Regions from separate parts of the Thermoanaerobacterium sp. PSU-2 genome, predicted to be linked through region 2. Evidence: riboswitches for the same ligand, from Rfam matches in the RefSeq annotation. Region 2 holds a riboswitch; the other holds the start of a gene.
The links. A riboswitch is a leader RNA that binds a small molecule or an ion and turns the genes downstream of it on or off. The one in region 2 is predicted to bind cyclic di-AMP.
Positions count from the first base shown of each region.

Region 1: another riboswitch for cyclic di-AMP. It lies ahead of BVF91_RS06675 (C40 family peptidase); the one in region 2 lies ahead of BVF91_RS07305 (NAD/NADP-dependent octopine/nopaline dehydrogenase family protein).

Region 1 is NZ_MSQD01000006.1:128,247-131,393, reverse strand. It holds gene BVF91_RS06690 (nicotinate phosphoribosyltransferase) at 1-294, shown strand, start outside; tRNA gene BVF91_RS06685 (tRNA-Leu) at 413-497, shown strand; gene BVF91_RS06680 (AEC family transporter) at 546-1,466, opposite strand; cyclic di-AMP (ydaO/yuaA leader) riboswitch at 1,655-1,785, shown strand; gene BVF91_RS06675 (C40 family peptidase) at 1,789-2,484, shown strand; gene typA (translational GTPase TypA) at 2,632-3,147, shown strand, end outside.
Region 2 is NZ_MSQD01000007.1:91,958-95,104, reverse strand. It holds gene BVF91_RS13570 (methyl-accepting chemotaxis protein) at 1-329, shown strand, start outside; cyclic di-AMP (ydaO/yuaA leader) riboswitch at 850-973, shown strand; gene BVF91_RS07305 (NAD/NADP-dependent octopine/nopaline dehydrogenase family protein) at 1,082-2,182, shown strand; gene BVF91_RS07300 (cobalamin B12-binding domain-containing protein) at 2,179-3,147, shown strand, end outside.

The DNA.
Region 1 (3,147 bases), on a different contig from region 2:
ACGCCGTCTGAGAGAGGAGGCGTAACGGCAAGCCTTGTGTATGAGCTTAGGCAGAGGCTTAATCAAAAAGGATTTGACAATGTCAAGATCATTGTGTCTGGTGGGCTTACACCAGAAAGGATAAAAGAGCTTGCATTAAGCGGTGCAGATGCATTTGGCGTTGGCAGCTATATATCAGATGCATCTCCTATAGACATGACGATGGATATTAAAGAAGTAGAAGGAGAACCTATTGCAAAAAGAGGCCGAATTCCTGGAAGGATAGAGAATGCAAAATTAAAAAGGATAATATAGACAGGCATGAATTCATACTTGTCTATATAATATTTACTGAATCGCAATTTATGCAAAAAGGTATTGACACAAACAAAAAAACATTATATAATGACTAATGTGCTGACGATATTGTGACGCGGGGGTGGCGGAATAGGCAGACGCGTACGTTTGAGGGGCGTATGGAGTTTTCCGTGCGGGTTCAAGTCCCGCCCTCCGCACCAAAATGAAAATAAATATTTTACATAAAAAAGCCTTTCAAAAGGCTTTTTTTAATGCCATTTTACCATTATAATTGACATGAATACAATCGCAACAATCGTCGTTGTCGTTATAAAGATCGATGCCAGTTTGGTGTTTAGATTTCTCTCATCAGAATATATGACTGCTACAAGCGCTGTCGGCATGATGGTCCCTAACATTATAGCTTTAATTGTCATCGATGCAGTATTGAAAAACATAGGCAAGACAAAAAACAGTGCTATGCCTGGCGCATATTTTATGGCAAGTCCTTTAACTAGTGATAAAATTTCATCCTTTTCTAAATTAAAATCAAGAAAATACCCTATTACAAACAAAGCTAATGTTGTATTCGGCATCGAAATTTGCTCTGCCAGGTTGACGATTAAACTTGGGAATTTAACACCCATGATATTCAAAAGGAAGGCTATTATATAAGTGTCAAAAGGTACAAAGTACAAGATCTTTTTAAATACTTTTTTCAGATCTAATTTATCACTCTGAGAAAATGCGTATGCAGCGATATATGCGATTCCAAAGACATTAAATGAATTTCCCATGTCAAACATTGCGATGTGCAAAAGACCATTGTTGCCATAGATTTGTTGGACAAACGGGAAAGCAAAAAGACCTATGTTGTATCCGCAGAGAGATATGATCAAAGTACCTTTTGTTTCTCTTTTTAAATTTGCGTTTCTAAAGGCTAAAAAGCCTATAATAAAAGTGATGAAACCAAAAGCAAAGCCTGATAATGTCAAAACGAATAAGTTTGTATTTACTTTTGTAGTCAAGAAAACTTTTGCGATGCTGGCAGGCAATGTTATGTAGATTATAAAACTATTCAGGACTTTTCCTGTTTCCGCAGGTAAAAATTTCATTTTCTTTACTGCGTAACCAAAAAATATTATGATGATGCTTATTGCGATTTTTTGAAGTATGACTATTTGGCTCATTTATATCCTCCTTTTCGTACATCAAGTAAAATTATACTACAATAAGCCGCTTGTTTATAGAGATTGTAACAAATTTATAAATTTTTTATAAAATATATTAAGAGTTTATTAAAAAAATCTTAAAAAATTATTATGAAAACATTGACTTTATTAGTCGTTTTTGATAAAATAAAAGAAACTTGTACATATTAGCAATCTTGCCGAATCCTATTTAGGTACGGAGGATTTTTCATGTTTGGGGTTAATCTGCCATATGCAGTAGGGGTACCTTCTATCCCGCACCCGTCAACTAACTCCGGAGGCAAAAGGAAGGAGATTAGCTATGAATAGCAAATTAGGTAAATTTATTTTTGGTGTATCCGTTTTCGGTATGACGATGGTGGGTTCTTCGATGCTTACACATATTTATGCAGCAGATCTGGGAAGTGGCGTTGTCATTGGAAACGGTGTAAATGTCAGAAATGGCGGAAGCTTGTCGTCAAAGGTTATTACACAGTTAAACTATAGCGATGTGGTTACAGTGATTGGACAGGATAATGGCTGGTACAACATAAAACTTTCAGATGGAACTGTGGGCTGGATATACGGCAAGTACCTTTCATTAAGGTCTTCAAGTACGGTGTCAAGGGGTGATGTTGATAGAAGCATTGCCTCGAGGCTTATTGACTTTGGAAAAGAGTTTTTAGGAACGAGGTATGTTTACGGTGGTGAATCTCCATCGGGTTTTGATTGTTCCGGTTTTACTCAATACGTCTTTAAAAGCGTCGGAATTACTTTGCCGAGGGTAGCTGATGATCAAGCTACAGTAGGTACGTACGTTGACAGAGCTAATTTGCAGCCTGGAGATTTGGTGTTTTTTAAGACATTAGGGAGCAGCATAATAAACCATGCTGGGATATACATAGGAAATGGACAGTTTATGCACGCTTCATCTGGTGCTGGAAAAGTCATGATAAGCTCTTTGTATGAAGACTACTACAGCGCTCATTATGCTACAGCCAGAAGAGTTATACAGTAAATATGCATAAAGACAAAAAGGCACTTTCATGTGTCTTTTTTTGATGCATTTTTAGGTGATATTTATAGTTTGTTGACTATTTAAGCATATTAATATATCATTATATATTGTATAAAATTTGCATTTGTATGGAAGGAGTTAACCTAAATGGGGTTTGTAAGGGACGATATAAGGAATGTAGCTATAATAGCGCATGTTGATCATGGGAAAACAACTTTAGTAGATGGAATGCTTAAGCAAAGTGGCATTTTTAGACAGAATGAGAAAGTCGAAGAAAGAGTAATGGATTCAAATGAATTGGAAAGAGAAAGAGGAATAACTATTCTTTCGAAGAATACTGCCATAAGGTACAATGGTGTAAAGATAAACATAGTCGATACGCCTGGACATGCTGATTTTGGCGGCGAGGTAGAACGGGTACTAAAAATGGTTGATGGTGTATTATTGCTTGTAGATGCTTTCGAAGGACCAATGCCTCAGACCAGATTTGTATTAAGCAAGGCTTTAGAGCTTAATTTAAAACCTATAGTAGTTGTGAACAAAATCGATAGACCTGATGCAAGGCCAGAGGAAGTCATCGATGAAGTCCTTGATCTTTTTATTGAATTGGGTGCTGATGATGATCAGATTGATTTTCCTGTAGTATATGCTTCTGCCAGAGAA
Region 2 (3,147 bases):
TAAAATTTGTTCAGAATATTTCTAAACAAACTAATTTATTGGGATTGAACGCAGCCATTGAGGCCGCAAGAGCTGGTGAAAAAGGTAAGGGCTTTACTGTAGTTGCTGAAGAGATACGAAAGCTATCTAATAGCAGCAGTGAATCAATAAGTAGAATAGACTCAATATTGGAAAAAATACAGGAATCTATTAAAAGTATTTCTGACAAAATAAATGCATCAAGTTCATTTTTTGAGACACAAGCTACTGCTTTTGAAGAAATTAGTTCATCCATAGAAGAATTAAGCGCCACTTCTCAACTTTTAGAAGAATTAGCAAGGAATTTATAGGATTATGAAAGCAGTGTGGATTTTTTATTTTCGATTTGCTCAAGAAAAAAATCTGAATTTATAGCGCACCTCTGCTTATTTTGCAGGAGTGCTTTTATTTTTATAGAGGCAATAATTTGCTTCTATCAATTGCTGTTATCAAACAAATATCAGAGAAGATAAAAAATATTTTTTAAGCATACTGTTAGACTGAACTCTAAAAGCATGAAAGATGTATTTCATTCTACTTCAAAATTTCTTCTGATAGATCTTCTGGTAAACATAATGATTCGATTATTTTAATGTTATTTGAGATGGTATCGCAAATAGATGTAAAAAGAGAATTTTATTTGGAAAGTTATTGGTTAAGAAGCAGATCATATATTTCACTCATAGCAATTCTTAGTTTTAACAGAAAAATAACCGCCCACTGCAACCAGAGTGTTTATAAATTTAGACACAGTTTTGTTACAAAATTTACATTTTTTTAATATATTTGCAAATGGAATTTTGCTATGGTATAATTTAATTAATTTAATAATATGCTATAACGCTGAATTCGTATGAAGCGGGGAAACCAATTTTGGGGTGAATCCATTTGTATGGAGGGGTTATCTTTCGACCCTAACCCGTCAGCTAACCTCGTAAGCGTTGAAAGAGGAGGAAGTAGCATGAATATATTTGGTACAACTACCTTCTATTAGTTGCCGGGTTTCAGCTATAGATTTTCTCTATGGCTTTTTTAATACCCTAAAATAGAAGGAGGTTTTTAAATGAGATTACCTATTTTTTCTGTCATTGGTGCTGGCAATGGTGGGCAGGCGATGGCAGCACATCTTTCGCTAAAGGGTTTTACAGTCAATTTGTATAACAGATCTCGTGAAAAATTAGCTTCTATCTTAAATAATGGTGGTATTCATCTTGAAGGCGTTGTAGATGGATTTGCAAAGCTTAATATGGTCACTGACGATATGGAAGATGCTATAAAAGATGCAGACATAATCATGGTGACTGTTCCTGCGTCTGGACACAGTGACATAGCTTATGAAATGTTACCACACTTAAGAAATGATCAGATAATAGTTTTGAATCCGGGAAGAACTTTTGGCGCTATAGAGTTTTATAACATTGTTAAAATTAGAGACGATATAAATGTGGTAGTAGCAGAGACTGATACGTTTATATATGCTTGCAGATCGAATAATGGCATTTCAAAAATTTTCAGGATAAAAGATGTGGTTTCACTGGCATCTATACCGGCTTGGAAGGCTGATTATGTTGTTGATTTATTGAGATTGGCTTATTCGCAGATAGTACCTGCTGAAAATGTTTTAGAGACCAGCTTGAATAATATAGGCTCTATCTTTCATCCAGCGCCTACACTTTTGAACTCTGCAAGAATAGAGACTACAGAAGGTGATTTTCAATATTATTTGGAAGGGATATCGCCATCAGTTGCTAAAATATTGGAAAGAATGGACAGAGAGAGAATAGCAGTTGCCCACGCTTTAGGTGTCAATGCTGTTACAGCGCTTGATTGGCTTAAAGATGCATACGGCGTTATTGCAGACAATCTGTATGATGCGATTCAAAAGACAGATGCTTATAGAGGCTTGCTTGCGCCAAAAAATCTTAATAGTAGGTACATTTTTGAAGATGTGCCAATGAGCTTGGTGCCTATTTCATCGATTGGCAAACAATTAGGCATTCCTACTTATACTATAGATTCCATAATTCATTTGGCATCGTGTATGCATGAGGTGAACTATTGGAAAATCGGGCGCACAGTAGGGAAACTGGGATTGGAAGGGAAAAGCGTAGAAGAAATAAAGGAAATGATAGAGGGGTTAAAGGAGGAGATCACTGTCGCATGAAAAAATATATTATTGCAGCTTCTATAGAAAATGACGTCCATGTTGCGGGAGTATATAGATTTTTAAATATGGCAGAGCAGGAAGGGTATAAAGTGGATTTTTTAGGTCCTGCTACATCTATTGATAAGTTGGTAGATACAGTGACTTTAAAGAAACCTGATATAGTAGGTGTAAGTTATAGACTGACTCCAGAAACACTGAAAATCATATTGAATGAGCTTAAAGATAAAATACGAAAATATGGTTTGAACAATATTAGATGGATATTTGGAGGCACAGAGCCCAATTGCTTAGTTGCAAAAGAGTCAGGAATATTTGAGGAAATTTTTGATGGAACTTTTGGTGATGAGTACACAATTTCATACCTAAGAGGAGAGAAAGCTTCACATAGCGAAATAGAATATGGTAAAGATGTGGTTGAAAGGATTGAGAAAAGCTATCCTTATCCTATAATAAGGCATCACTTTGGGTTGCCTTCGTATGATGATACGCTTAAAGGTGTAAGGAGGATTGCGGAAGAAAAAATTCTCGATGTGATATCTATAGCCCCTGATCAAAATACGCAAGAGCACTTTTTTGATAAAAAGTATAAAGCATCGCTTGATGGGGCAGGTGGTGTGCCTATAAGGACTGAAGAAGAATTCAAAAGACTTTACGATGAGTCAAGGCGTGGAAATTATCCGCTGCTTAGATGTTACAGTGGAACGAATGATGTCTTTAAAATGGCAAAAGTGTTAAAAGACACGATAAACAATGCCTGGGCAGCTATACCCCTTTGCTGGTACAATGTACTAGATGGCAGGGGACCAAGAGAAGTAGAAGAATCCATTAGAGAGAACCAGATGCTGATGAAGTGGCACGGCGACAGAAACATACCCGTTGAGGTAAATGAAGCACATCACTGGGGGCTTAGAGATGCACATGATGCCATTTATGTGGCGGCAAGCTATCTTGCAGCGTACAAT